DNA from 2 places in the Desulfuromonas acetoxidans DSM 684 genome. Region 1 is predicted to be linked to the other one. Evidence: predicted binding sites of a transcription regulator. Region 1 holds the regulator's gene; the other holds the start of a gene.

Evidence for each region. Region 1 encodes HrcA, which represses chaperone genes, less so after heat shock. Its sites were predicted from a motif close to TGTTAGCACTCNNNNNNNNNGAGTGCTAACA; they were not measured.
Region 2: a site for HrcA is predicted at 10,045-10,075, ahead of rpoH (RNA polymerase sigma factor RpoH). Genes of this name have one in related genera too.

Annotation. Positions count from the first base shown of each region.
Region 1 is NZ_AAEW02000027.1:10,872-26,979, forward strand. It holds gene clpB (ATP-dependent chaperone ClpB) at 1-969, opposite strand, end outside; gene DACE_RS15365 (sigma-54 interaction domain-containing protein) at 1,224-2,603, opposite strand; gene DACE_RS15370 (sensor domain-containing protein) at 2,600-5,323, opposite strand; gene DACE_RS15375 (sulfurtransferase TusA family protein) at 5,293-5,529, opposite strand; gene DACE_RS15380 (YeeE/YedE family protein) at 5,541-6,644, opposite strand; gene DACE_RS15385 (penicillin-binding protein activator) at 6,651-8,600, opposite strand; gene dnaJ (molecular chaperone DnaJ) at 8,795-9,907, opposite strand; gene dnaK (molecular chaperone DnaK) at 10,005-11,915, opposite strand; gene grpE (nucleotide exchange factor GrpE) at 11,959-12,567, opposite strand; gene hrcA (heat-inducible transcriptional repressor HrcA) at 12,581-13,618, opposite strand; gene hemW (radical SAM family heme chaperone HemW) at 13,771-14,904, opposite strand; gene nhaD (sodium:proton antiporter NhaD) at 14,987-16,108, opposite strand, start outside.
Region 2 is NZ_AAEW02000006.1:13,222-29,329, forward strand. It holds gene DACE_RS05760 (sigma-54-dependent transcriptional regulator) at 1-198, opposite strand, end outside; gene DACE_RS05765 (two-component system sensor histidine kinase NtrB) at 191-1,315, opposite strand; gene DACE_RS05770 (hypothetical protein) at 2,615-3,112, opposite strand; gene DACE_RS05775 (efflux RND transporter permease subunit) at 3,125-6,343, opposite strand; gene DACE_RS05780 (efflux RND transporter periplasmic adaptor subunit) at 6,387-7,829, opposite strand; gene DACE_RS05785 (TolC family protein) at 7,829-9,127, opposite strand; gene DACE_RS05790 (hypothetical protein) at 9,484-9,957, shown strand; gene rpoH (RNA polymerase sigma factor RpoH) at 10,110-10,958, shown strand; gene bamD (outer membrane protein assembly factor BamD) at 11,064-11,822, shown strand; gene DACE_RS05805 (acetyl-CoA hydrolase/transferase C-terminal domain-containing protein) at 12,497-14,077, shown strand; partial or broken gene DACE_RS05810 (IS3 family transposase) at 14,593-15,745, opposite strand.

The DNA.
Region 1 (16,108 bases):
GCGGTATTCATCAAGGGTCGTGGCGCCAATACAGTGCAGTTCACCACGCGCCAGCATCGGTTTGAGCATGTTGCCGGCATCCATGGCACCTTCAGTTTTTCCGGCACCAACGATGGTGTGCAGCTCATCAATAAACAACAGGATACGACCATCACTACTGCGTATCTCGTTGAGTACCGCCTTGAGGCGCTCCTCAAACTCGCCACGGTATTTGGCTCCGGCGATCAATGCTCCCATGTCGAGGGCAAAGATGGTTTTGTCACGCATGCCGTCGGGCACGTCACCACGCACGATGCGCTGGGCCAAACCTTCGACAATGGCGGTTTTACCGACACCAGGCTCACCGATCAGCACAGGATTATTTTTGGTTTTACGCGACAGGATGCGAATCACGCGGCGGATCTCGTCGTCACGGCCGATTACTGGGTCGAGCTTGCCGTCACGCACTGCAGCCACCAGATCGCGACCGTACTTTTCCAACACCTGGTAGGTGGATTCCGGGTCTTCACTGGTCACCCGCTGATGACCACGTACTTCAGCCAGCACCTCCAACAGGCGTTTTTTTGTCAATTCCAGTCGTGCACACAATTGGCCAAGGGGGGATTTCTTGTCGTCACTAGACAGCCCAAGCAATAGATGCTCGACGCTGATATAGTCGTCTTTGAGTGCTTCAGCCTCGCGCTGGGCAACGGTGAGGAGTTTATCCAATCGAGGGGACAAATAAACATTGTCATGCCCTGGCCCGCTGATCTGCGGCCGCGCCTTGAGGATTTTCTCCAATTGCTGGTGAACCTCCTGCGGCTTGATCGACAATTTCCCCAACAAGTTGGGCACCAGACCATCGGGCTGTTGCAACAGGGCTACAAACAGATGTTCGGCATCAATTTCTGCATGGCCACGGTCGAGGGCTAATTGGCGTGCCGCCTGCAAGGCCTGTTGACTGTTACGGGTTAATTGATCTCGTTGCATCATGAACTCCTTTCCCACATGCTTACATCTTACAGCATCATGGCGACAACAGTTCAACGCCGTGTGCTGTTTTGTATGCCCTCTAACAGTTCAAGCTTTGTGCCAGAGACAACATCCCTGTATTTCTGGTATGTTAAATGGAAAACGCTGTCACAGAGCCTCAGGCGGGTGTTGCACCAGGCGGTCAACGCAACAGGTGCAACGTTGCAGGTGCAACACAGGAACAACGGAGAATACCGGTGTGGCGGTGTGGATTACCCCAGATCGTCCCGATCGAGATTGAGCTTTTTCAGGTGGCGATAGAGCGTCGCACGATGGATCCCCAGTCGTCTGGCTGCCGCACTGATATTGCCATCACACTCCTCATAGGCGCGACGAATAGCCTGTTCTGTCAGTTCTTCAGCAGGTTTCAACGTCATCGTAGCGGGGCGCGGTGCAGGATCATAGGGGGTGATCAAAGCCGGTTCTTCGCGGGGCGGTGATTCTTCCCAACGGTTCTGGACAAAATTCTGCCGCTCACGCACCCATTCGCTGAAAGCACGGGCGCCAATGACCGGCGCGTGGTTCTCAACAAATACCCGCTCCATCACATTACGCAACTCGCGGATATTGCCCGGCCACAGATAGGACTGCAACAGTTCCATCGCTTCGGGAGTCAATCGCTCAACACTCCGTCCATAACTGTCACTGAAACGGCGTAAAAACCGTTTGACCAGCAACGGGATATCATCGCGCCGCTCACGTAATGGCGGCAGATGGATGCGCAGGACACTGATACGGTGGTACAGGTCACTGCGAAAACGGTTCTGGCCGACAGCCTTTTCCAGCCCGACATTGGTGGCGCAGATAATCCGCACATCTATGGGTAAAACCCGTTCCGAGCCGACCGGTTCCACTTGACGCTCTTCGAGCACCCGCAGCAACCGGGTCTGGGTATGCAACGGCATGTCACCGATTTCATCAAGAAACAGACTACCGCCATTCGCCCGTTCAAAACGACCGCGATGACTGCGAATTGCGCCGGTAAACGCGCCTTTTTCATGGCCGAACAGCTCAGATTCGAGCAGATCTTCACTAATGGCACTGCAGTTCAGAGCGATATAGGGGCCAAGGCGGCGCTCACTCTCTTCATGAATAGCCCGCGCCACCAGTTCTTTACCGGTACCGGTTTCACCCGTGATCACCACCGCAGCATCTGAAGCCGCGTAGAGACGAATTTTACGAAACACCTCCTGCATGGCAACACTACGCCCGACCAGGTTGTGGAACGCTTCTTCATCGCCTTCACCAGCACTGACCTGCTGCAAAAAAACTTCGACACTGTGGGTGCGGTAATCATTGCTCAATCCGCCATCGGCAAACGCACCGACAAACCGCTGTCCATCGGGAAACTCAAGAGGAATATTCTGCAAAGATTGGCGAGAAGAGAGGACCTCTTCCACCAGCGGAATCAATTGAGGACGCACTCCGGACAATGCCCGCTCGACCATCGTGCCCGGGGAAACAGTATGGCCCAGCAAAGCATCAAGTTGCGGGCTAATCCGGGCAATAGTCCAAGGTCCGCCCAGTGCTCCATGGAGCACCAGATCCGGCGAAACCATTGGCAAATGGGTGACATCGTGCATATCCATCATGATTCGGTTTGTCGCTTGCTTTTCTGCAGATAACGGAGGAAGTCATCGGCCGGCATAGGTCGTGCCACCACATAACCCTGAATCTCATCACAGCCACGTTGACGCATAAACTCAAATTGATCCGAGGTTTCCACCCCTTCGGCAACCACATTGAGACGCAGACCATGGGCCAGAGCGATAATCGCCTCAACAATGATGGCATCGTCAGGATCCACATTAAGGTCTTTGACAAAACTGCGGTCGATCTTCAGCCGGTCTATGGGAAAATGTTTCAAGTAGCTTAACGACGAATAGCCGGTGCCAAAATCATCAATGGACAGATGGTTGCCGAGATAGCGTAACTTGTTGAGGATGGTGCGTGCCAGCTCCGGGCGCTCCATCAGCAGACTCTCCGTCAGTTCCAACTCAAGCAAATGAGCCGGCAAACCGGTTTCATGCAAAACCCGGGCGACAATATCCGGCAGATCACTGCGAAATTGGCGTGCCGACAGGTTGACGGCAACACGCAAATCGGTATAGCCCTGATCGTGCCATTGTCGCGCATGGCGACAGGCTTCTTCGATAACCCAGCCACCAATATCGAGGATCAGATCCGACTCCTCAGCCAGCGGGATGAACACCACCGGAGAGATCTGCCCCTTTGTGGCATGGTTCCAGCGCAACAACGCTTCGGCCCCTACCACATGGCCCTGAGCCAAATCGATTTGCGGCTGAAAATACAACTCCAGTTCATTGCGTGCCAGAGCCCGGTGTAGATCGGAATCGAGGAACAAGCGCTCAAAGGCGCGCTCATTCATATCCGGTGAATAAAACTGGTAGAGATTGCGCCCGGTTTCCTTCGCCTGATACATGGCGGTATCGGCATGTTTAAGCAACAGGTCCACCTCATCGGCATCCGTGGGATACACGGAAATACCCAGACTGCCAGTGCTGACCAGATCGTGACCGTCAATGGTTACCGGCTCGGCAAGCAGATCGAGAATCTTCCCGGCTGCGGTGACAATATCGTTCTGCGATTTGATTCCGGTAATCAGGATGACAAATTCGTCGCCACCCATCCGTGCCACACTGTCACCCTGCCGCAAATGCCCTTTGAGTCGTTGTGAGACCAGCTTAAGCATCTGATCGCCACAACCGATCCCCAACGAGTCATTAATCTTTTTGAAGTGGTCCAGGTCCAGAGCCAGAACACCGACCAGGGCACGGGAACGTTGCGCCTGAGCAACCGCCTGCTGCAAACGATCTTTGATCAGCACCCGGTTGGGCAGGCCGGTCAAGGTGTCGTAATAGGCCAGCCGTTCAATCTCCTGCTGGGCTTTTTTGCTGTCCGTAACATCGTTGATAATGCAGGCAAAGCGTTCCTTCTCAGGACGCGATACGGAAACGTGGAACACCTTTTCGAGATCTGACAACGGCAGTTCATACTCTTTGGGGATACCGTATTTAACCACTTCGTCCAGAATATGAATATACGGCGGTGCGCCATGATAGAACTCGGAAGCGCGATGGCCAACCAGCTCCTCGCTGGCTACTCCCAACATCTCGGAAAACGCCCGGTTGACATCATGCAGAATATAATCACAGGCCACCCCGTGAGCATCATAAACCAGCTCGCCAATGGCAACGCCCTCGCGCATGGCTGTGTACAGTGAACGATAGCGCTGCTCGCTTTCACGCAGAGCCTGTTCAGCCAGTTTGCGTGCCTGAATATCGATAAAACTCTCGAGGATAAACGCCTTCCCGTTAAGTTCAATAATGGTGGCAGTTTTCAGGATAGGAATCTCTTCACCGCGGTTATTGATCAATACCCGGTCAGAGTTGTCGATCACTTGGTTCAAATCCGTCAGTGGGCACTGCCCCGATGAGGAGGGGCAGATATAGCGATGGCAGATCGCGCCAATAATCTTGTCTGGTGGATCACCAATCATCTGTGAGGCCATGTGATTGACATCGACAATGCGATGCGTTTGCGGATCGATAATCAGAATCCCGGCCATCATGGTGTTGAGGATCTCCGTCAGGCGGGTTTCCGCCTCAACCAATGACTCCTCGGTTCTCTTACGCTCGGTAATATCACTGAAGATCAGCGCATAAAACGACACCTGATCATTGCTGTTGCGCACCGGTGTGGCCACCAGCGAGTACCACGAATCATGAAAAGCGATCTCAATCACCAGTCTTCCCTGTCGACAGTTTGCCAACTCGTTAAGGAAATTCTGGCTCAGCAGGCTGTGGCAATCGGGAATCGCCTGTTCAAGGTGACAGCCGAGTGCCTTCTCGGCGTCGATGGAAAACCGTTTGACGGCCATGGGGTTACAGGAATGAAGCTGTAACTCATCATTGAGGACAATAATCGCAGCGCCGGTGGCATTAAAAATCGCCTCCAGTTCGTCGCGCGCCACAACGAGATCATTATTGGTTTCTTTGAGATGATCGAGGACCTGAGAGAAGCTTTCAGCAATGATGCCGATGGGATCAAGGGCTAGCAGAGTGGCATCATCCAGCTCTTCCTGGCGTAACGGCAGGGTGCCCATAATTTTGAGTAGCTGATCGATCTTGGCACGAACGTAACCAATCACGTCCTGCTCCAGTTGCAACAGACGCTCCTGTTCCTGCTTTAATTGCTCAAGCTGTTGGTGAAGCGTGTTGTTTTCCAACTGCAGATCCCCGCCATCCATGGTGTTGTGGGTTACTTTATAAAAATGCGGATCTGGTAGCATCCATCTTTTTTGCCGATATCGACCTGATAGCCCATGTTTTCTACGGCCGAGGGGATAGTTCTGGTCGCGTCACGCGCGTCGGTCAGTATCACCAGCTCACATTGCCCTTGTTTGAGTTGTTTTCGATACCGGTTGATCTCTTTGAGTGCCGTCAACAATGCCGAAGGACAGATCTGGCCGCAAATATCAAATTTTATCGTCTTCATCTCTGACCAACCTAGGACAAGCGGGACAACAGGACTCTACTGCCCAACCACACGCCGGGAAGCAAACCCAGTGCAAACAAGAACGAATTCCACGCCAGAAACGGCACCCCTCCCATTAAATGCCAAACATTACACCCCGGTGCCATCCGCGCACCGAGACCGACCAGCAGACCGCCGATAATTGAAAATCCATACTGTATTTTCGGAACACGGTAAATCCAATGAAATTCACCAATGCGCTTTGCTGAAAAGAACGCCCCTGTCAATATACCCAGAATAACAGACAGTTGCAAAGCAGCAATTGCGTCCATTTGCGGTCCGGCACCGCCTGAAACCATCTGAGTTGTCAGTGGCGGAACGTAATTGAGTCCCTTGCCGGCAAAATAGGCAGTGGCCGCAACATGCTCGGGAAGAATCAGATGTTCAACCCAGGCCCCCATCTTAACGTACATGGTTGTAATCCCGATGGGCATGCCGGTAAAAATGCACAACACCACCGTCAAGACAGCCAGCCATACGGCTGTCTTCCACGGCTGGATATAGCCCTCGGCTCGTGCCGGAATCACCAGCTTCTCAGCCCGCCGCCAAAAGGCCACACAGCCTAACCATAAAGCACCCAGCGGCACACTGAGCCACCACGAGGGGATACCGAGGGTGGCGGGAACCGTCACCTGTTGTGTCAGCGTCCAGCTCTGCGTCACCTGCTTCCACCATGGGGCCATTTCCGCATAAAGGGTCGCGCCGACAATCATGGCGATAAATGCACACAACCCGAGCACATTTCCCGCTCCGGTTTTATACAAACAGCCCACCACGCAACTCCCGGTCAGCACCATACCGAAACCAAAAACACAGCCGCCGACGACACTACTTAAATTTGCAGTTTTCATGAGAGGAGGGGGGTCATAGCTCAACCCGCCACCCAGACGAACCAGTTCCAGCAACAGCAGCGTCAGACCCAACTGCAGGATCAGAAAACGCAGCATGCTGGCCTGGCGAAAAAGAAACAGGTCGCGAAACATTCCAACCATACAGTAATCGGAACGGAACATCAGGTGTCCAGCAAACAGTCCAGCTACCGCACCGGCAATGATAATGAATCCATAACTAGCCATAAGTGCCTATTCAAAAATCGGTATCATCTCGACGGACGGCATTGGTTCGGGCAGACCACGCAACTGCCACAGTTGCTTGCGCCCAAACTTGAGCATAAATAAAGCGCGCTGTGCTTCCCCCTGGCGATCAAAACCCTGCAGGCCGGTCACCCCGTTAAACGCCTCCATCTGATACAAATATTGCTGGAGCTGTTGCGGTGTCGTGATGGCCGGGTCCGTAAGAATCCCGAGCAGCAAGCGCACACTGTCGTATCCCTGTGCTTCGAGAATTGACGGTGTTTCGCCATACATCCGCTCATAGCGCTCTACAAATTGTTTCACCGGCGCATCAGGACTCTGGGCAAAAAAACCATCACAGATAATACTGCCGCGAACATAACGGCCCGCCTGATCAATCAATTGCGGTGAATTCCAGCCATTGATGCCGAGCAATTGGACATTCTCAATACCATAATAGGCAATTTGCGGCGCAATCAGAGCCACGCTGTCGGCATAGTCGGGAATAAACAACCCCTCAAAATCGACGTTGGGCAAGCCGGCAATCTCCTCCTCTTCCTCGACAACCAACTCGTCCCCCTCTTCGTCAACGACTTTCGGTTCAGCATCTTGGGGAGCGTCGGGATCTTCACCTTTGAGCAACAACAACTGACGTCGAAAGTCCGTGGCCGATTCACCATAGGAGCGCTGGTGCTCAATATCGCCACCGCGCATCTCAATCGCTTGCCGAAACAGTTGCGCGTACTGTTGCCCCATCTTGTTGCTGGGGGAGAGGATCGCATACGTATTAAGACCCAACTCCTCTATAGCATACTCGGCCAGAGCTTCAACCTGCTGTTGCGGTGTCAGAGAGTTACGGAAAACGTAGCGTCCCATCTGCGGTAAACCGTCGCGATAGGAGAGGGTAATGATCGGCACCTGGGCTTTTTCCGCTTCTTGAACCGCCAGCATGGCCGCATCACCGGTAAGCGGGCCGATCACAGCCATCACCCGCTGGGCACGCACCAGGCGACGAACCGCATCAGCCGCAGACTGCGGATCGGCACCACTGTCCTGATAAAACACCTGAATCGGTGCGGCGCTGCTCTTCACCGCCAGTTCAATGCCCTGTTTCACCAGTTCGCCGAAAGGTGCGTAGCGCCCTGACAACGGCAGCACCACACCAATGGCCCGCTGATACCAGGGGCTGCCGTCAATCTGGTCCAGCATATTGGCGGCGGCAATCTGCACATCAATAATATCGGCCTGACGGACAAGGGGCTGAACCAGATGGCGAGCATGCTCCACGTCACCGGCATCCAACGCCTGCCGGGCCTGATAAAGAATCACCACATCCTTGAGCGGCGTATCGGCAAACATAAAAGCCGCTTCGGTCACCAGGTCACGGTCCAAGCCACTGAGAACCTGCTGAACCTGGTCATAAAACCCCTGATGAAAACGGTTGTCGGTATATTGAAATGCCAGGCTCAAAACCATTAAAGATTGGAGCGCTTGACCACGGTTTTGCAAATAATCAGCTCGACAGCGATAATACAACGCCAGGTCATCGCCAAAAAAGTTTTCCTCTGAAAGCTCACCAAACAGCGGCTCAGCATCATTCAGCTGACCAAGCTGCTGGAGAGCCGCAACCCGTAACAGGGTAACTTCGCTGGTCTGTTTCTGCAGTTCAATGCGTTGCAGATAAAACAATGCATCCGCAGCTTTCTGCTCATCAAGGAGAATACGGGCCATCAGAAGATAGGCACTGTCCAGATGGGGACTGTCCGCATGATCCAGCAGATAGCTGCGCAAAAAAGAGAGAGCCTGATTGTTCTCGCCACGCTGATACATACGAAAGGCGGGATCAATGGAGAGGCTTGCGTTGTCACCGGCGGCCAATTGGACGGCCTGCGCCGCCGTCGCCACGCAACAGACCGCGACCATCAGCATCAGCAACGAACGACTAAACCGTTTTATCATCAAAGAGTCTCCTGCATAGGGCATAACGGCTTTAAAACATCAGAACCGACAGGGGAAAGAGAGACCCCCTTGGCCAATGTCCTCTTAATGAATGCAACAGATAAAAAACAAAACAGCTGTACCTTTTGCAAGGTACAGCTGCGTACTATAACATAATTTGCTGCAAGAAACACCGAGGCTTCGCGGTCATGGGGCTAATCAAACATCTCTTTAACTTTTTCAAAAAAGCCCTTACCCAACGGATTGACCTCTTCGCCACCTTCACGGGCAAACTCCTCAAGCAATTCCTTCTGCCGTGAAGTCAACTGTGTTGGTGTCTCGACACGGAGTACCACCAGCTGGTCGCCGCGCCGGTAGCCACGGATATCGGGAATCCCCTTGCCGGTCAGCTTAAGGACTTTGCCGGACTGAGTTCCTGCAGGAACCTTCAGCTTCACCTTGCCATCCAGAGTGGGCACATCGAGTTCACAGCCAAGAGCGGCTTGAACAAATGAAATAGGCGTTTCGCAAATAACATCGCGCCCTTCACGCTTGAAAATCGGATGCTCGGCAACAGAAATCACCACATAAAGATCGCCAGCAGGGCCGCCATTGATACCACTCTCCCCTTCACCGGTCAGCTTGAGACGGGTGCCGGTTTCCACACCGGCGGGAATTTTCAGCGACAGGCTGCGCTTGGCTTTGACCCGGCCGGTACCGCGACACTCGGGACACGGATCGTTAATCTGAGTACCGCTGCCGCCACAATCGGGACAGGGACGGGTCATCTGGAAGAAGCCCTGCTGATAGCGTACCTGTCCCATCCCGTTACAGGTTGGACAGGTGGACGGACTGGTACCAGCTTTGGCACCGCTGCCGCCACAGGCTTCACAGCTGTGATGGCGGGGAATTTTTACCGATTTTTCCGTGCCGAAGGCCGCCTCTTCAAAGCTCACTTCAAGGTTATAACGCAGATCGTCGCCACGTTGTCCGCGACTACGCCGTGAACTGCTGCCACCACTGAAGATATCGCCGAAAATATCGCCGAAAATATCTTCAAACGGACTGCCGCTGAAACCGCCGGAGGAGTATCCACCGCCGCCCTCCATACCGGCATGACCGAATTGATCGTAGGTGGCCCGTTTCTGGTTGTCCACCAGCACCGCATACGCCTCGGAAAGCTCTTTGAATTTATCTTCAGCCTCTTGATCACCGGGATTTTTATCCGGATGAAACTTGACCGCCAAACGGCGGTAGGCCTTTTTAATTTCAGCTTCACTGGCGTTCCGGTTAACGCCCAGGACCTCGTAGTAATCCCGCTTTGACAAAATGTGATCCCTTTACAGAAAACCGTGGCCTGACCACGGCACAATAGCGGAGCTGTCGCAACAGCTCCGCTATCATCAGTGGGTTATTCTAATGTGACTATTTTTTCTTGTCGTCGTCAACTTCTTCAAACTCGGCGTCAACCACGTCTTCGTCGCCACCGGCAGCCGCTTCTTCTGCACCACCTTCAGCGCCAGCTTCCTGCTGAGCATCGGCATACATGGCTTCGGCCAGTTTATGAGACGCTTGCGCCAGCGCTTCAACCGCCTTGTTAATCGCCTCGGCGTCATCACCTTCCATAGCTTTTTTCAGGTCTTCCAAGGCTTTTTCAATATTGCCCTTGGTTTCCTCATCCACCTTATCACCATGGTCTTTGAGAGATTTTTCGGTGCTGTAGACCAGGCTGTCGGCCTGATTACGCGCCTCAATCAACTCACGCTTCTTCTTGTCTTCAGAAGAATGCATTTCGGCATCCTTGACCATCTTTTCGATCTCTTCATCACTGAGACCGGAAGAGGCCGTGATCTTGATGGACTGTTCCTTACCGGTGCCCATATCCTTGGCCGAAACACTGATAATGCCGTTGGCATCCAGGTCAAAAGTAACCTCAATCTGAGGCACACCACGCGGTGCCGGCGGAATATCAGCCAACTCAAAACGACCGATGGTCTTGTTGTCGTTAGCCATCTCCCGCTCACCTTGCAGAACGTGGACCGATACTGCCGGTTGGTTGTCGGCAGCCGTGGAGAAGATCTGACTTTTCTTGCACGGGATGGTGGTGTTCTTCTCAATCAACTTGGTCATGACACCGCCAAGGGTCTCAATACCCAGCGACAGCGGAGTAACATCGAGCAGCAGAACGTCTTTGACATCCCCTTTGAGAACACCGCCTTGAATCGCAGCGCCGATGGAGACCACTTCGTCCGGGTTTACCCCTTTGTTCGGAGCTTTACCAAAAATCCCTTTCACTTTTTCCTGGACCGCCGGCATCCGGGTCATACCACCGACGAGAATAACTTCACCAATCTCCGAGGCGGACAAACCGGCGTCTTTCAACGCGGTGCGGCAGGGCGCTTCGAGGTTGTCGAGCAGATCACCACAGATGCTTTCCAGCTTGGAACGGCTCAGTTTAACGTTCATGTGCTTGGGACCGCTTTGATCTGCAGTGATGAACGGCAGGTTGATGTCAGTCTCCATGGAGGAGGACAACTCACACTTGGCTTTTTCAGCGGCTTCCTTGAGACGCTGCAGAGCCATCTTATCACCACGCAAGTCAATGCCCTGCTCCTTGATAAACTCGTCGGCCAAATAATCGATAATCCGCTGGTCAAAATCCTCACCACCGAGGAAGGTATCACCATTGGTGGATTTAACTTCGAAAACACCGTCACCAAGTTCAAGAATCGACACGTCAAAGGTGCCGCCGCCGAGGTCAAAGACCGCGATCTTCTCATCACCCTCTTTATCAAGGCCGTAGGCCAGAGCTGCTGCAGTCGGCTCGTTGATGATACGCAACACTTCCAGACCGGCGATCTTACCGGCATCCTTGGTAGCCTGGCGCTGCGAATCGTTGAAGTAAGCCGGAACCGTGATAACCGCTTCGGTGACCTCTTCGCCGAGATAATCCGCTGCGGACTGCTTCATCTTCTGCAGAATCATGGCGGAGATCTCCGGGGCGCTGTATTTCTTATCACGCGCTTCAACCCAGGCATCGCCGTTGTCCGCCTTGATGATCTTAAACGGACTGATTTCGATATCCTTCTGAACCGCTTCTGAATCAAATTTACGCCCGATCAGACGCTTGATGGCAAACAGGGTGTTTTCCGGGTTGGTTACCGCCTGACGTTTGGCCTGCTGACCAACCAGACGCTCACCGTTTTCGGCAAAAGCAACCATCGACGGTGTCGTGCGGGCACCTTCAGCGTTTGCAATAACAGTGGGCTCGCCACCTTCCATAACGGACACACAGGAGTTTGTGGTCCCCAGGTCAATACCAATTACTTTACCCATGATCAATTCTCCTTAACGGGTTGAAATATTGTGATGAATTCTTTTATTTATCTGCTTCGGCTTCCTGGCTCGCCGCTGCCTTGGAAACCATGACCAGGGCCGGGCGCAACAAACGATCGTTGAGCATGTAGCCGGACTGAAGTACCTGAACAACCGTGTTGGGTTCACAATCCGCATTTTCCTGCTGGCCCATGGCTTCGTGACATGACGGATCAAACGGCTTACCTTGGGCATCCACCGGGATGACATTAAATTTCTCCAGCACCTTCTGGAACTGACTCAAAGTCATCTCCACACCATCGAGCAAGCTGGAAGCATCGGCTTCATTCTCCCGGGCGTGGCACACAGCCCGCTCCAGGTTGTCAATGACCGGCAGAATTTCACGCAGAATGGACTCGTTGGCAAACTTGCTCAACTCCTCCTTTTCCCGCTGCATGCGACGGCGAAAATTCTCCATCTCCGCGCGGGTGCGCAGATATTGTTCCTTCTGCTGCTCCACCTCGTTGCGACTCTGTTCCAATTCAGCCTTCAACGCATCGAGTGCATCAGCCTCTTCACTCGGAGCGGGGGCGTCCTTCGGTGTCGCTTCAACGATTTCAGGTTCTTGAGCCGTTTGTTGCTCTTCAACTTCCGGGTTTTTCTTTTTTGACACGGTCAAATTTCTCCTATTCTGACTCTATTTGCAAAACACGACTGACCAGCCGTGCCGTGTAATCAACCACTGGCACCACTTGCGAGTAGGCCATACGACTGGGCCCGATCACGCCAAGACTGCCAAGAATCTGATCACCGCGGGTATATTTCGCTGTAATCAGGCTGCATCCGTCAAATTCCTGATACTCCGACTGACTGCCGATATAAATCTGCACCCCTTCCGCCTGCTGACTTTTGTCCAGCAAATCAATCAGGTGATGCTTTTGTTCAAACGCTTCAAACAGACGACGCATCCGCTCAATATCGGAAAACTCCGGCTGATTGAGGACATTGGAAACGCCCTCGATGATCACCTCATCTTCCACGTCGCTGTCAAACACCTTGGTAGACAACGCCAGGGCATGGCGCATCAACTCATCGTAGCGTGCTTTCTCCTCACGCATCTGCTCGACAATACACGAACGTACCTGCTGAATCGTCATACCGCTCAACGAGCTGTTGAGATAATTCATGATCTGCTCAAGCTCATGGGCGCTGGGCATATCTCCATCGAGTTCAATGACCTTATTCTGCACCAGCCCGGAACGCGACACCAAAATCACCAGCAACCGCCCCTGCGACAAGGGCAAAAACTCAATATGACGAAAAATCGTCGCATCAAAACGCGGCGCCAGCACCAGCCCGGTGTAACTCGACATGCTCGACAGAATGCGTCCGGCTTTTTTCAGCAACTCCTGAGTGCGCAGATTGTCCGACTGACAAAACGCGTCGATATTGCGCCGTTCCGCCTCACTGAGATTACGCACCCGTAGCATCGTATCCACATAAAAGCGGTAGCCTTTATCCGTGGGGATACGGCCTGCCGAGGTATGGGGCGAAATAATATAGCCCATATCCTCGAGGTCCGACATGACATTACGAACCGTGGCCGGCGACAACGGCATCTTTTGCTGTCGAGCAATGGTCCGTGAGCCCATCGGTTCTCCGGAGGCAATATGCCCTTCGACAATAGCTTCCAGAATACTCAGACTGCGTTCATTGAGTTCCATGACGATCCGCGCAACACGAAAAACAACAAGCCGGATAAACCGGCCGACGATTAGCACTGTTAGCACTCAAACATCCGGAGTGCTAACAGTGGTGAAGATAACAACGCCCCTACCCTTTGTCAAGGAGCACACCGGGCAAAAAAACACCCTCGTCATATTAGGAATTTTTCGATGTAAAAATCGTAGAGAAGCCAGTCTTTCGGCTCAAAGAAATAGCGTGTTCCACAACGATGAAGTGCGTCGCCGCAGGCTGCGATGGCATCGGAAAAACGGCTCGAAAAACGGACCCCATAACGAAGCAGGAACTCCTGGTCATCGACCCCCTTGCCACAGCGCAACGCCAGATAGGCTGCCTCAGAGACCGCCTGACCATGTGAGAAAGTCTCTAGCTGCTGGCGTGGCAGCTGCCCATGCTGCAACGCCCTTAAATACGCATTGAGATCATCAGGACAGTGCCACCGCTCCCCATCCCCCTGACCGAGAAAGCTGTGTGCTCCAGCACCAATCCCCAGATAAGGCCGCCGTTGCCAATAGCCCAGGTTATGCCGACAGGCTTCACCAGGACGACAGAAATTGGATATTTCGTAATGGTCAAAACCGTGGCGGATCAGTTGCTCAGACAACGTCAGGTAGTGACGTTGATAATCCGCTTCGTCGCTCTGGCTCCAGCGCCCCGACGCTTCAGCAGCAGCAAGTGGCGTTCCCGGCTCGACACTCAATCCATAAATCGCCACATGTTCAACATCGAGTTGCGCAATACGGCGGCAACTCTCCACCATACTTGCTTCACTTTGTCCGGGCAGGGCAAACATCAGGTCCAGATTCAACCGCTCAAAACCAGCCCGCCGCGCTTCATCAACCAGCGCCAACGCCTGTCGGGAATCATGAATACGTCGCAGCCAGCGCAGTTGGTCGTCGTCAAATGATTGCACACCAATGGACAAACGGTTTACCCCTGCCTGATGGTAGCCGTGCAGTCCTTGGCAATCCACAGTACCGGGGTTGACCTCCATGGATACCTCAACGTCCGCAGACAAACCATAAAACCGCTGCACCTGATTAAGTATCCGTTCCACCTGATCAGGCGGGAGCAGCGACGGCGTGCCGCCACCGAAAAACACCGTTGAAAAAGGCTCGGCTCCATACCACGCGCAACTCAGCTCCAGATCACGACACAAGGCATCAACATAAAGCACCAAGTCGCCATCCCGATCCACCTCAGAGTAGAAGTCGCAATAGGGGCACTTTTGACGGCAAAATGGAATATGGATATACAATCCGGCCACAGCATCTCCATGGAGCAGACACAACAACGCCGGACTCCCTGAAGAGTCCGGCGTTGAATTTTAACATTGAAGCACTATTCGCCTAGTGGAAATGACTGGCGTTAATCCACATGTGCAGTGCGATACTGGCAGCATAACCCAGAGCAATGGCCGGGGTAAATACCAGGTGACGACCAAAGGTGTAGATGCCGCGAGCAGTACCCATCAGGGCAACGCCGGCTGCGGAACCAATGGACAGCAGACTGCCACCGACACCAGCGGTCAGAGTCACCAGCAGCCAGTGACCATGAGACATGTGCGGCTCCATGGTCAACACGGCAAACATAACCGGGATGTTGTCGACAATGGCCGACAAAATACCAACCAGAACATTGGCCTGGAAAGGACCCAGCCCAGTGTACATGGCTTGAGACGCCATCGCCAAATAACCGAACTGGCCGAGACCGCCGACACAGAGGATAACACCGTAGAAGAACAGCAGCGTATCCCATTCGGCACGGGCAATCTTGCGGAACAGGTCAAAACCGTGATGGCTCTCTTCGCTGGTCATATCCATCGGACCGTCCGCCATCAGCGCAGCATGCTCTTTGCGCTTGATGTAATAGGAGAACATGCCCAGATAGCCAAGACCCAGCATCATACCGGCTGCAGGGGGCAGATGCAGGAAGTTATGGAAAGAAACCGCCGTAACGATGGTGCACAGGAACAGAACCATGACTCGCTTGGCACCAAACTTCATGCTAACCATTTCGTCAAGAGCCTGAGGAGTTTCTTTGCTGATCATAAAGTTCATGATCAGGGCCGGCACCAGCCAGTTGACCAGAGAAGGCAGGAACAGAGCGAAAAATTCACCAAAATCAACCATCCCTTTTTGCCAGACCATCAGCGTGGTGATATCACCAAACGGCGAGAACGCACCGCCGGCATTGGCGCCGACAACAACGTTGATACAGGCCATAACAACAAAGCGCTGGTTGGAACCACCCACGGCCATAACAACCGCACCCATGAGCAGAGCCGTGGTCAGGTTGTCAGCAATCGGCGAGATCAGGAACGCCAGCAAACCGGTCAACCAGAAAATCACTCGCAGTGAGAAACCACGGGAAACCAGCCAGGAACGCAGGGCCTGAAAAACGTTACGTTCTTCCATGGCATTGATGTAAGTCATAGCGGCAAGCAGAAACAGGAACAGTTCTGCGTACTC
Region 2 (16,108 bases), on a different contig from region 1:
CTCAAGCACCTGATAGCCACTCATCCCCTCCATCCGCACATCCGTAACCACCAAGGCCGGTTGATGATGGCGAAACAGCGGCAGCGCTTCCTCACCACTGGCAGCGGTCAAGACCTGATAGCCCGCCTCCTGCAGGGTGAATTCAATGACCCGGCGCATTGAAGCATCATCGTCAACCAATAAAACGGATTCAGACATGGTCATTCTCCTGTGTCGGGGTCAGATCAGCCAGGGGTAAGCGTAATTCAAAACAACAGCCCTGTTTCGGCAGACTTTCTACCATAATGGAGCCCCCATGATTGTGTACTATCCGCTCGGTAATCGCCAAACCAAGCCCAGTTCCTTTGGATCGGGTGGTATAAAACGGCTTAAAGATTTTTTGCCGTTGCTCCTCAGTCAACCCCGGACCGGTATCACAAAAACGCACCACCGCCCTATTCTCATCCGTTGTCGCCAGAATGGAAAGACAACCGCCTTCACCCATGGCTTGCAAGGCATTAAGAATCAGATTAAGAAATGCCTGTTTGTACTGGCTGGCATCACCGGCAACGGAATTGGCCACGTCAACGTCAACATCAACAGCCACCCGGTTTTTACGGGCTTTGACAGCCGTCAACTGAACGACGTCATCGAGGATCGGGGCCAGAGAAAATTGCTGTTTCTCCATTGAGTCCGGACGGGCATAGCGCAGATAATTTTCCAGAACCTGATTGAGACGATCCACCTCATTGATCAGAATCGTAGTAAATTCGTGATAGCGATCTTCCGTACTGAAAGCTCCCTGAAGGATTTCCGCCGTGCCACGAATCGAGCCGAGCGGATTGCGAATCTCATGGGCCAGCCCGGCGGAGAGTTCACCGAGGGTGGTCAGACGGTCAGCCTGGCGCAACTGTTCTTCTATCTCGAGAATCAGGTCCGCCTGCTGACGCAACTGATCGTAGCTCTCCTGCAACTGTACGGCGGTTTCTTCAGCCCGCAAACGCTGGGCATGTTCCTTGGCCATCAAGGTTCCGGTGAGAGCGCCGATGACGTTATACATCATGATCTCCAGATAGCGCTCAGGAGCCGTCCATGGCAGATGGCCCCACTGCATCAGCACATGGGGCAGATAAGCAATGGAAATAAACACCGATGTGCCCAATCCGCCACGCACACCAAACCAGACACCACCGAGAACAATGGGGATATAATAAAGGCGCCGATAGACATCATGGAGGTGGGAATGGTGGGTCATTGTTGTGTAATGCAACGATGAAATGCCCACCACCAGGATCAGCAGTAAGATCACGCGAAAAGATGTTTTTTTCCACACCATAAGATTATCCTGAAGTCTTTGTAGAATATTCTACAGTTTAACGCAGCATCACCACTTGTCCATTTGTGGCGATGGAGTAGTGGTTCGCAACACGCAACTCATCGCACAGGCCAACTGCACCCTCACTCATTTTTGGTGCGCACATGACGTGGGCTGGGCTGCTAAATAACCCGCAGCCGCAGGGTGGGCACCGGCCACCCGTTAGATCGGTGCCACGGGAAAAATAGAGCGAGCCGCAGGCCTATTATCAACGTTTTACGCCAAAGCTGATGACGCGCTCGATTCGCCGACCTTGCAGACGGTTGTAAACCGTCTGTGGAGCCCATGGACGGGCGACCACCATCAATAGATGGTATAAGCAAGACGGAAATCGCATTTTCGGCTTGCGTTATTGGCAAACACAGGAGGTGTTTGTCCAATATTCTTATTGTTGCGGCGAGCCGAATCTGTGAAGCATCACAGAAACCGACCCAGTGTCGGTTGAGCTAGGTTCAGGAGAAGTTCAGCCGGCTTTTGCATCCTTTTGGGCGGCTTGCCAAAAGGATGTCGCCTGCCGGGGCGAATCCCGGCGACCTTGACTTTGATCTTCAGTGGTTCATCAAGTTGAGCCAACTTCTCCAGCGAACCTCATCCGTTCGCGTTGTTAGTCCCCACGTGACGTGGGCTTCCGCGCCCACACGTCGGGTCCCTTTTGCGTCGTCAAAAGGAACCGAAAAACGACTCCCGACCATTGCGCCCTAACGGGTTCCCTCACTCCACTCGCTTACACCGTGATGTCGGCAAGAACTCGGTCTGTGTCCCACAGCCCTCAAACATTTGCCGACGACCATCACAGCGACGCTCCTTGCGTTCGGCGCTACTGAACGGGAGGGCTGGGCGGCGAAATAACACGCTACCGCAGGGTGGGCACCGCCCCACCCGTTTAACCGGTGCCACGAAAAAGATGGAGCCAACCGGCTGATTGTTATCAACGTTTTACGCCAAAGCTGATGAGGCGCACGATTCGCCGACCTAAAGGGCGGCGAGCCGAATCTGTGAAGCATCACGAAAACCGACTCATTGTCGGTTGATCTAGGTTCAGGAGAAGTTCAGCCGGCTTTTGCATCCTTTTGAGCGGCAAGTCAAAAGGATGTCGCCTGCCGGGGCGAGTCCCGGCGACCTTGACTTTGATCTTGGTTTTTCTGTGGTCCGCATCATGGAACCAATTGCTCCGGCGAACCTCATTCGTTCGCGGTGATGGTGCCCACGTGACGTGGGCTTCCGCGCCCGCACGTCGGGTGGTGTGCAAGCTACATAATTTTATTCGGGTAACACCGTCTTAAAAGTAAATACCCGCTTCTGGCCATCAACCAGCATACTGCCGACGGTAAAGGTGTACTCACCCGGAGTCGCCAGGGTCACATCAGCACCAAAATGCCCCTGCATTCCCATCAGTTTGATTGCCGGAAGCTGTTGCCCGGTCGGGAGAGTCACTTTCACCGCGACGGAGCCCTGGTCGAGATTCGCGTCCGTGGCCTGATCATGCAGCATCACCATAAAGTGATGGGTGGTGGTCATGCCCGCTTCAGACATGGCTTGGCGGACATCCTTGAGGTGCGCCATGGCGGTCACGCCGTGGATCTCCTGTTGGCCGAGCATCACTTCATTACCGGCCATCTGCATACTGTCCATTTTCATACCGACATGCTGTTCCATGCTGTCCACTTTCGTGGTATTGCCTGCGCAGCAATCGCTGGCAAACGCAACCATGGGCAATGCGAGAAAAACTAACAGCATCAACGTCATTTTTTTCATCATTTAATCTCCTTGTTATTTACTGGGTTGGTGAGAAACTTCATTGTGGTGTTCGGTGGATTCCGCAAGATTTCTGGATTTCCACACGTACCAGATCACGGGGTAAACAAGCAGTTCCATGATTGCCGAGGTCGTCACTCCGGCGACCATGGGCGCGGCAATCCGTTTCATAATTTCCGAACCGGTGCCGTGGCTCCACATGATCGGTGCCAGCCCGAGAATGACGGTGCCGACCGTCATGACTTTGGGGCGAATGCGCTTCACGGCCCCATCGAAAATCGCCAATTTCAGATCATGACGGTTCACCAGCCGTCCTTCGTTCCGCCACTGATCTTCCGCCATCGACAAATAGAGCATCATGATGACACCGGTTTCAGCATCGAGACCTGCCAGGGCGATGAGTCCGACCCACACAGCGACCGACAGGTTGTAATCGAGCGCATAGAGGCACCAGAACGCGCCGACCAGTGAAAACGGCATGGCCAGAAAAACAATGGCGGTCTTCATCGGGCAGCGGGTGCTGGCATAAATGAGAATAAAGATCACCACCAGAGTCAGCGGCACGATCATCAGCAACCGTGACCGGGTCTGCTGCATATATTCAAACTGCCCGCTCCACACCAGACTGACACCTGCCGGTAACGGGACCTGCGCAGCCACCGCCTGATGGGCACGCTGCACATAGCCACCGACATCATCGGTGTTGAGATCCACATAGACCCACAGGGTTTTGCGGGCATTTTCACTCTTGATGGCTGCCGGGCCCGATTTCACCGACACCTGGGCCACCTCTTTGAGCGGCACCGAGCGCCCGGATGGCGCGGCAAGGCGCACCTGATCCAACGCGTCAAGATCACTACGGTAATCACGGGCATAGCGCACATTCACCGGATAACGCTCGGCCCCTTCAACCGTGTGGGTCACGGTCATGCCACCAATGGCGGTTTGGATCACATCCTGAACCGCCCCGACGGTCAGGCCATGGCGAGCGGCAGCAAGCCGATCAATGTCAATATCCACATAGCGTCCGCCCATCACCCGTTCAGCATAAACACTCAGCGTATTAGGGAGTTGACCGACGACGGCTTCAAGCTGTTGTCCCACCTGATTGAGGGTTTCCAGATCAGTGCCCTGAACCTTGATCCCCACCGGGGTTTTGATGCCGGTGGACAGCATATCGATGCGGGTCCGGATCGGCATGGTCCAGGCATTGGTCAAACCGGGGAACTGGATGGCCTGATTCAACAAAGTGACCAGTTCCTTACGGGTAATGGGACGCTGATCCGGCCACAGGGTGCGTAAGGGGTGTTGCAGGGCTTGCGGCCAATCGCTGTAAAAACGCTCGACAGTAATCCGTCGCCAATAGCGCTGGTCTTTCAATTGAATGGTTGTCTCCAGCATGGATAACGGGGCCGGATCGGTGGCGGTTTCCGCCCGACCGGCCTTGCCGAACACATTGGCCACTTCTGGAAATGAGGCGATGATTTTGTCGGTCTGCTGTAACAGCTCTCGCGCTTTGTTCGTGGAAATGCCCGGCAGAGTGGTCGGCATATAGAGCAGATCACCCTCATCGAGCGGCGGCATAAACTCCGACCCCAGATGAGACAATGGATAGAGCGACGACAACACCAGCACCAGTGTGACCAGCAACGTGGTTTTGCGCCAGCGCAGCACCAGAGCCACCAAAGGATGGTAGAGACGCATCAACAGCCGATTGATGGGATTGGCCTGCTCCGGGCGGATGCGTCCGCGGACAAACCACACCATCAACGCCGGCACCAGGGTCACGGCCAGCACCGCGGCAGCGGCCATGGCATAGGTCTTGGTATAGGCCAGCGGTTTGAACAGGCGTCCAGCCTGATCGGTCAGAGTAAAAATCGGCAGGAACGACAGGGTGATCACCGCCAGGGAGAAAAACAGGGTCGGTCCCACCTCCTGGGCGGCACGCAAAATCACCTGCTGGTGGGGTTCGTCACCACTGGGATGCTCCAAGTGTTTATGGGCATTTTCGATCATGATGATCGACGCATCGACCATGGCGCCGATGGCAATGGCTATGCCGCCCAGACTCATGATATTGGCGTTAATCCCCTGCCCGTTCATGATCAAGAACGCCATGAGAATCGCCACCGGCAGTGTCAGCACCACCACACCGGCACTGGGCAGGTGAAACAAAAACAGGACGATCACTAATGCCACCACCACGCACTCTTCAATCAGTTTGGTGCTGAGGTGATCAATGGCCCGCTCAATCAGAGCGGAGCGGTCATAAACCGGGTGAATGGTTACCCCCTCGGGCAAACCGGCCTGTAATTCTGTGAGGCGCTGTTTGACGCGCTCAATAGTCGCCAGGGCATTCTCACCGGAACGCATGACAATGATGCCGCCGACGGTTTCCCCATCACCATTGGATTCGGCCACGCCACGGCGCAACTCCGGTCCGATCTGAATCCGCGCCACATCGCCAAGCAGGACGTAGCGACCACCCACTTCACGCAGTGGAATCGCTTCGAGATCAGCCACGGAGCGGATATAGCCGAGACCGCGCACCATGAACTCAGTTTCGCCCATCTCAAGCAGGCGGGCACCGACATCCTCATTGCTCGCGGCAATGGCTCGGCGCACCTCAGCCAGAGTCAGGCCGTAGCCACGCAGCCGGTTGGGATCGATCCGTACCTGATATTGTTTGACATAGCCTCCGATGCTCGCCACCTCGGAAACCCCTTCGACGGCAGTCAGCTCATAGCGCAGAAACCAATCCTGAATGGAGCGCAATTGCTGCAAGTCATGCTGATCACTGGTCACTTCATACTGGTAGACCCAGCCGACACCGCTGGCATCCGGCCCCAGACTGGGAACCACGCCGTCCGGCAGTTGACCGGCAGCGGTGTTAAGGGATTCGAGCACGCGCGCCCTGGCCCAGTAAAGGTCGGTGCCGTCCTCAAAAATCACGTAGACAAACGAACTGCCGAAAAACGAATAGCCACGCACCGTCTTGGCCTGGGGAACAGACAGTAGACGCGTGGTCAACGGATAGGTCACCTGATCTTCCACCACTTGGGGGGCTTGCCCGGCGTAATCGCTATAGACAATCACCTGCACGTCGGACAAGTCGGGAATGGCGTCCACCGGCGTTGCGCGCAACACGTAAACACCGGCCATCACCAGCACCAGAGTGATCAGCACCACGAGGAAACGATGACGCACGGAGGCAGCAATCAGTGCTTTGAGCATGACTCTCTCCTTTCATCAAAGTGGTGTACGACGCTCACTCGCATCAAAACAACGCCTCCAGATCAGCGGATGGTTCAGGCGCTGTTTCTTCAGCGTTATCCATGGTCATTTTGCGCAAAGCCTCACGCAGTTGCGTCTCGGAATCAAGCAGGAACTGGGCGGAGACAACAACCTTTTCCCCATCAAATAAACCCTGCTGAACGGCGACGCGGCCCTGATCATCACGCGGACCCAATCGAACCGGACGCGGTTCAAACGTGCCGCCCGGACGGGCGATAAACACCAGCTGCCGCTCGCCACTGTCCACCACGGCATCGGCAGGAATCAGCAGGGCATCGTTTTGCGGCGGCAAGGTGATCACCACATCGACAAAGCGTTGCGGCTCCAAAGAGCCATCGGCATTATTCAGCACAATCCGCGCCTGCACGGTCTGGGTCAGCGTATCAACATACGGATACAGATAATCGATTCGGCCACTGTAGCCCCGTGTGGGGCGGCTATCGCCCGGGATGGCAACCGTCACCGGCAAGCCTTCACTGACGCGCGCGCGATCCTGTTCATAAATCTCCGCCTGCACCCACACCTGGCTGAAATCGCTGAGTTCAAGCAGCGTCTGCCCGGCCTTGACGGCTTCTCCTTCGCGAACATTCTTCATCGTCACCACACCGTTGTGCGGCGCATACAGGGTCATGGTTTTACGCACCTCATCGCGTTTTAACAGCGCATCAATCTGCGCCGTGGTGATGTCCCAACGCTGCAGGCGAATACGCGCTGACTCAAACAGGCGATCTGCCGACTCACGTAATGCGCTGTCGGCTTTGGGGTCCAGGTTGTGACGATAACGGGCAGCGAGAAGCAATTCCTGCTGGGCAGACACCAGTTGCGGACTATACAGCTCCAGCAACGGTTGACCGGCTTTGACCTGCTGGCCGGTGACATTGACAAACAGCCGTTCCACCCACCCGGCAATTTTGCTGTTAATGTTGTATTGGCCTTGCTCATCAATATGCACCCGGCCGATGGTACGCAAGGTGGCACTCAACGTGCCACGCTCCACCGTGGCCGTGCGGATGCCCATATTTTGAACCATCACCGGATCAATATGGATCACCGAACCATAGGTGGCATGGCCTTCATAAACCGGCACCAGCGGCACACCGGCTGGCGAAAGCCCCTCATCGTGACGAACAAAGGTCGGATCCTCGGGATCAACCCAGTATTTGATGGTGGCCGCTGGCGTTTCAGCGGTTTGCCCTTGCGAAGACTGAATCAAAGGAGTCAACTCCATCGCGCAAATGGGGCACAGTCCCGGTTCATCACGGATCACCTGCGGATGCATACCGCAGGTCCACTGCTGGTGCTGTTCCGTTTCATCGTGCTGATGGACGGCCTGTTTTCCAGAGGAATGTCGCGTCTCGGTCAAAACAAAAACAGCAGCAAAGGCGGCAATCATGGCCACACCGATAAACCAGACAGTTCGCTTCATCACATCTCCTTTTTGGTTAACGGTAATGAGGACACCATGTCATCACCCGCCAGCTCTACCAGGGTTGCCAAGGCCACTTGATGATCACGCCGTACAGCATCGTAGTCCTGTAAGCGTTTGCGCCAGGATTCGAGACTTTTCAAGACATCGGTGAAACTTTCCAGATCGTTTTCATAGGCGCTAAGACGGGAACGATAATGCAACTGCGCCTGGGCCAGAATGCCCGCCCGGTACAGTGACTCGCGTTGTTGTGTGCTACGTAATTGCGTGCGTAACGCGAAGACCTCCTGATCCATCTGCTCCTGATATTCCTGCCAACGGTTAACGGCACCACGCTGTTGCGACTGGGCCGCAGCAATCTGTTCTCGTTGCTTATCCTGAAAAACCGGCAAATTTAAACGCAGCTCCGCGCCGATAAAGTCAGTGCCGTCATCCATGGCCGTAGCCTGACGCTGACGATAACTGAGGCCAACGGTAAAATCAGGGTAGCGGTCTAATTCAGCAAGAGTGTGTTGGTGTTCGGCACGACGAATCTCTGCCTGATATTGGCGAGCACGCGGACTGGTGACACGCGCTTGGCGACCAACCTGTTGCCACCAGTCGTTGTTGTTTTCCAGAGCGGTCAAAGGAAGTGTTTCCGGCAGCATCACACTATATTCTGCGGGACGGCTACGTAGTCGATTTAGCAAGGCGAGTTGTTCACGTTGCTGTTGTTGGAGCAGAATCAGCTGTTCACGCAGACGAGAAGCGGTCAGTTGTGCTTCGACGACTCCGGCCTGAGATTCAAGACCGGAACGGTAGCGGCTTTCACCCAACGCAATCAGGTAATCCAGTTCAACTAATTCGTCTTCAATCCGCTGCCGGGAACGATCGACATACCACAACGCATAATAGATCTTACGTCCTTGAGCTACGCTTCGTGTAATCAGGTCCTGATAACGGGCCTTGGCTGAATTGGCCTGTGCCTGAGCAGCCAGGCCACGCTGTTCACGCTTTCCCGGAAAGGGAATCGGCTGAAACAACCGAATCTCATTGCCGGTCATGGCACTTTCATCGCTACGCAAACTGTCAACGGGATAGTTGCTCAGGGCAATAGACAGTTGCGGATCGTCGAGTGAACGCGCAGGAACCACCTGGTGCTGCAGAGATTGCCAATCGTCGAACACACTACGAACGGATGGATTGCGCTGGCGGATATCCTGGCTGATGATCTGCGGAACGCCTAGAGCATCAAGCGCGCCAGCCCAGCAGTTGCTGCCCAAGACATAAAAACCCAGCAAAACAACAACACATGACACGATCCGATTTTTTGGCAACGCTAGTTTCTTCATGCCAAAAACAAACTACAGAAAGCATGCCATACTATTTTTATCAATAATTTTAGCTGGTTGGAGAAAAATAAAAGGTGGACGTAGAGATGAAGTGTAGATTATTCTACACCCAAGTAAACAATAGTCCACACTTCGCAGTGGGGGGATATAACAAACGAAGCCTGTTCTCATTTCTGAATGTCGAGGCAAAACTCCAAAAGCGTATAACTCACCATTTAACAACTCTTCTCGACACAATTTACCTGTTTCAAACATTTACTCAGTTGACAGCCACTCGTTGTTCATGTTCTTTATGAGCTATGAAAAGACTCATAATACTTCTTATGGCTATAGCCTTTTGTTCCGTTACCACACTCCCCACTCAGCTTGCAGCACAAACAGATGCCAGCCTGGGAGATGCGGATGAGCAAAACCCGGAATCATTTGAAAAAAAAGAGGATCAGCCTGAGCGCGAAAAAAAAGGCAACATCCTCAATATTATCCTCGACAAAACACCTGCAATGTCGACAGAACGCGGCACTCTGGTCATTGACGCTTACATTGACAGCAACAGCAACAGCTTGTGGGATGCGGAAGAACCCGACCTCAAAGGGGAAATTGTCTGCACCATTGATGACCTCGACTATCCAGTTCCGGCGTTTATCCCCGGCCTCGACTACAATGCCCGCTACAAAATCAGCTGTCAGGGTGCAGGGCATTACCAACCAACCGCCTCACAAAAAAATGTGCTGATCGCCCGGCGTGGCCAAATCATCAAAATGACCATCCCCTGCCGTAAAACATCCTCGGCGGAATAACACACTCAGACTCCCTATTGACAAATTTCGCACCGTTTTGGTGGTGCTAAATTTTTTATTGCGTAAAATCAGCACCATGACTACAATTGTTAGCACTCAAGGCAAGAGAGTGCTAACAGAATTAACACCAATCAAAGAGAGGATTGAAGAGCATGTCAAATCTCCCCTTGGTTATTGACGGTTTTGATCATTATATGGCTCAGATCAGCCAGTTTGAACCTCTGGACCGTGAGACCGAGTATGAGCTGGCTAATCGCTACCGCAAAAACAACGATCTCGATGCTGCCCACAAACTGGTGTGTGCCAACCTGCGTTTTGTTGTCAAAATCGCTTATGAATACCAGGCCTACGGCCTGAAAATGATCGACCTGGTTCAGGAAGGCAATATCGGTCTGATGAAGGCCATTAAAAAATTTGACCCGGATCGCAATATCCGCCTGATCAGCTATGCCGTGTGGTGGATACGCGCCTATATTCACAACTACATCATCAACGCTTGGTCCCTGGTCAAAATCGGCACAACTCAGGCCCGAAAAAAGCTATTTTTCAAGCTCAAACAAACGCGCGATGCCCTGCAAAAAATGGGAAATGATGCGGACCATGCCGAGATCGCTCGACAACTCAATGTGTCCACGGATGAAGTGGCCGAGATGAGTGTCCGGCTGGGGGGCCGGGACAGTTCACTCGATGGTCAACTCACGCCGGACAGCACGACCAGCCATCTTGACACTCTGGTTGACCACGACAAAGACCAGGAACAACGGCTCATTGAGCTCGAGCACGAAAGTCTGACCACTCATCGAGTCCAGCAGGCTCTTTCACATCTGAACGAGAGGGAACAGCACATCGTACACAGTCGCATCCTGCAGGACGATAAAGCCACGTTACAAGACCTTGCCGACCAGTACGGGATCAGTAAGGAAAGGGTTCGCCAACTGGAAAAGCGCGCTCTTGAAAAGCTCAAAAACCTGCTGATTGAACAAGGAGTCGACGCGGCATAATTTAAGCTGATGTGAAGATTAATGCTTGAGTCGTCGCTGGGGTTGATTTACTATTTACTACTTACCTATTCATGCGCTTTATCAAACGTTTAAAAGGACATCTTCATGCAACGTACTCTTATTCTTCTTCTGACCCTTCTGGCCCTGGCGGCCTGTTCATCCAATAAATCTGCAACTCAGACGGCTTCACCTGCGACCAGTGAAGCTATGCGTGAGCTGCAAAAGGGTGAAATTGCCATGGAGAAAGAGCATTACCTTGCAGCCATTGAACACTGGCAAAAAGTTCGCGACAGCTTCACCTCACCCGAGTTGACAGCCCTTGCAGAACTGAAGATTGGCGATGCCTATTACGCTCAAGAAGACTATATCTCTGCCGTTGCTTCGTACGAAGACTTTCTCAAGAAGCATCCAGGGCACACACAGACAGCATCGGTGATGTATCGTTTAGGCAAATCACACTTTGCCCAACTCCTCAGCGCTGACCGCGACCAGACCGCAACACGAAACGCGTTGGCAACATTTGAACAACTGCTGAAAAACTATCCGGACAGCATCGATCCCCAGGAGCTGAACAGCTACATTGAGCAGTGCCATAACCGCTTGGCAGCCAATGAAGCTTATATCGGTCGTTTCTACTTGAAAACAAAGCGCTACACGGCTGCAATCAGCCGCCTGGAAAATATCACCAACACCTACCCGAACTATCCCAACCTGACTGGTGTCCTCTTTGACCTGGCTCGTGCCCAGAAATTCGACGGCAAATCGGATCAGGCATTAGCAACCTTAAGCCTTCTTCAACAGCGCCCTGTTGATGAAGACCTGCAAGAAGAGATCAACGAGTTTCGCGAAGATCACAATATCTAAAGCACCTGACAACCGGTAACAATACGATCAAAAAGCCTTCTTTGTTGAAGGCTTTTTTGCTTTCATAACCTCCTTGCCAGCGACCTCCTTATTAAAGAGGGCCTCTCTCCTTAAGATTTTCACCCTGCAAAAACTCTTTCCAGAACTGACTACACAATCCACCAAAAAACCAGCTCTAAGACTAGAAATAACACAGCGTTATCCAACAGTTACACAGCACCCGTATACACATAAACTACCAATATGTATACAGTTTTGCGTTGAACGGGATTATAGGCGCAACAAACAGAGTATTAGAAAGCCAACGTCTACAGAACTCTATAAAACAGATTATTTTTACTATTAATAAAAAAATATAAAAATATCCAAACAGAGACTTTTTTTGTTTATTCTCAAATAGTTAGACCAACAAAAACCCCTGGCAGGCCATCAATAAATATTTATTTTAGGTAAATATTCGGAAAACCGCAAATCTCAATTTATGCTACATTTCGTTTGACTTAATTATTCACATATATTATACATTCCGATCATAACATGGTTTTAGCATCGCATTTTCTACCCTATTTGGTCCCCCTCGGGAACCCGCCCAAAAAATGCGACCCGCCAAAACCATCTTCAATTCTTATTTTATTTGGGACGATTTACTTCACACACGTTAAGGAGGAAGCACCATGTCTGAATTCGGAACGCTCGACAGTCGCGTACACCGTAAGGCGCTGCTCGACAAAGTAGTTTCTGCAGAAGAATGCATCCAGTTCTTCAAAAGCGGTATGGATCTTGGTTGGTCTGGTTTTACCCCGGCTGGTTACCCCAAAGCGGTACCCATCGCCCTGGCCGATCACGTTGAGAAGAACAACCTGCAAGGTCAATTGAAGTTCAACCTGTTCATCGGTGCCTCTGTTGGTGCTGAAACTGAGGATCGTTGGGCATCACTGGACATGATTGATCGCCGCTGGCCCTACCAGACCGGCAAAAATATTGCTAAAGGGATCAACGAAGGTCGCATCCGTATGGGTGACAAGCACCTTTCGCTGTTTGCCCAAGATCTGGGTTACGGCTTCTACACTCCAAAGATCGACATTGCCATCATTGAAGTTTCCGAAATCCTTGCTGATGGCTCTCTTGTTCCGACATCTTCCTGTGGTGTTATCGGTGAGATTCTGATGATTGCTGACAAGATCATCGTTGAGGTCAACACGGGACAACCCTCTTTCCGCGGCATGCACGACTGCATCATCCCCCAAACTCCACCGAATCGCCAGCCGTTCCTGATCACTAAAGCCAGTGATCGTATCGGCACCGAATCATTCCCTTGCGATCCGGACAAGATCATCGCCGTTGTTGAGTCCAAAAATCGCGACAAAGGTCGTGCTTTTGCCGATGCTGACGAGACATCTGAAGCGATTGCCGGTCACATCATGCAATTCTTTGCAGACGAAGTGAAAGCTGGGCGTCTGCCTGAAAACCTGCTGCCCCTACAATCCGGTGTTGGTTCCATTGCTAACGCGGTTGTCGGCGGCCTAGCTAAAGGTCCTTTCAAGAATTTGACTGTATATACCGAGGTACTTCAGGATACTATGCTCGACCTGTTCGACTCCGGTAAGCTGGATGCAGCATCCTCCTGCTCCCTGTCTCTGTCCGAAACGCCGGGCTTTCCCCGCTTCTTCGACAACTGGGACAAGTATGCGGACAAAATCACTCTGCGTCCCCTGTCAATCGCCAATGCCCCTGAGCCGATCCGTCGTCTCGGTTGTATCGCCATGAACACACCTGTCGAGTTTGATATGTACGCCCACGCTAACTCCACTCTGGTTGGCGGCACCCGCATGATCAATGGTCTCGGCGGCTCCGGTGACTTCCTGCGCAACGGCTACCTGAAGATCATGCACTCCCCTTCAGTGCGCCCGAGCAAAACGGATCCGACCGGCATCACTTGCGTGGTTCCCAAGGCACCTCACATTGACCACACCGAGCACGACCTCGATGTACTGGTTACCGAGCAAGGCCTGGCTGACCTGCGTGGCCTGGCACCGAAAGATCGTGCCCAAACCATCATCGACAAGTGTGTACATCCGGAGTACAAGCCAATTATTCAAGAATACTTCGACATGGCCAAGAAAGAGTGCTTGGGCAAAAGCGTTGGACACGAGCCACAACTGTTCGACCGCTGCTTCAAAATGCAACAGAACCTTGCTCAAAACGGCACGATGAAAATCAAGAACTGGGATATCAAAGTCGACCTGTGCGAATAGCACTCCCGGTTTGAGCCAACTCAAAAGCCCCACCGATATCCGGTGGGGCTTTTTTACTTCTGCTTGAAGCTATATTCCAACCAGCAACCAGTAACGCTCCCCTCCTAACACTGGCTGCCATTTTCTGAGCACAAGAAAACAACTCCAGCCCTTCACATATCGCCATTGCACACGACAAAGAACGGGTCTCAAACCTCACATAGAACGACACTACGACTCTTGACGGTTTTACCGGCAATACCAGTCCGGCAATACCACAAGTCCATTTTAGGCCTATTCATTCCATAAAGAATGTAGAAAGAATCCATCTATAGGGGGGGGGCATTTCAACGAAACAAGCCAAAAACACGACCTACGTCGTGCTCACAAAATTAAGGACTTGAAAACCTGTCTTTGATTTTTTTGTCCATCCACGAACTCCGCAGATTGCTTTTCAACAATCTGATAAACGAACCTCTCAGAAATCCAGCGACACGCACCATCCACCTTTGATCAGAAGTCAACATGGGGTTATACCCCGTTTCTACGGACGGTTTGAAAACAACTGAAACTCCATATCACGTCTAGCAATCCTTTTCCTCATTCGTGGATTATGGAAGCGTTCAATATAGTTGAATAGATCCGCTTTGGCGGCATCCATTGTCGGATATCTCATCCGATTTGTGCGTTCTCGCTTGAGAACACCAAAGAATCCCTCGCAGGCTGCGTTATCTCCACAATGACCAACAGCACTCATGGAGCAAACCAGGGCGTTCTCCTTCAAGAATCTTTGGTAGTCCGTGCTGCGAAATTGACTGCCGCGATCCGAATGCAAAATCACATGGTTACTTTCTTGACGTTGCCACACGGCCATTTCAACGGCACGGATCACCATCTGCCGGTCTTGGCGATGGTGCATTGACCAGCCAACGACCAACTTGCTGAACAGATCGATGACAACACACAGATAAAGTTTTCCTTCGCCGGTCTTGAGTTCTGTGATGTCTGTGACCCATTTTTGTTCTGGTTCCAATGCCTTAAAATCACGCTGCAACTGATTCTGAACATCGGCAGGGACTACAACTGGTGTGTGATATCGACCTCGTTTTTTCTTTCGCGGCCAGCCTTGAAGTCCGGCTGAAGCCATTAAACGAGCAATGCGATTTTTACTTGCAGTCTCTCCGGTTTCCCGAAGGTCTTCATGCATACGCGGAACACCAATGGCACCGTTGCTGTCTTCATGGATTTCACGAATGCGCTTCAGTAGACGCTCGTTGTCAATCTGTCGTGTGCTGGGGGATCTTTTCTCCCAGTCATAATAACCACTGTGAGAAACTTTGAGGCAACGACACATCAAGCGAATAGGAAATTCATTGCGACAACGTTGAACCGCCTGATACTTCAGGACGACTCCCTGGCAAAGAACGTTGCCGCTTCGCGTAAAAAATCCCGTTCCTTTTTTACCCGGGCTAATTCACGTTTAAGAGCTGCAACCTCATCATCTCTGGGATTTCCAGTCCCGCCAAAGGCATGGCGGCCCTCTGCCTCAGCCTCTCGCTTCCACCGTGAAAGCAGGTTGGCATTGATACCGAGTTCTCTTGCAACCTGAGCGCAACTGACATTAGGCTGGCAAGCCTGTTCTACTGCCCCACGTTTAAATTCCTGACTGAATTTTCTTCTCTTAGACATAAACACTCCTTTAGCCCACTATAGGCTTTTTTGAAGTGTCCGTAAATTCGGGGTAGAACCCATGCTGAACCAACCACGAATCATCATTTGCCCCCCCCCTATCAAGCCACCCAATATCGCCCTTACTATTTCAACAACCAGCCCGTGAACAAAACTGCCTTTTTTAATATTACTAAAAAAGCGCAGATTATTTTCACTGCCATTTATCTGCCCAATAACGTTAATTTAAAACAAACACCCTTTAGAACAGGCCAATCATCAAAACCAAGGAAAGAATAAAACACCATATCTGTTAGCATCACACATTAAAGCAGTGCCTACAACCATCAGCGCAAAAAGGCTGTTAAAATATGAGAGATAGTT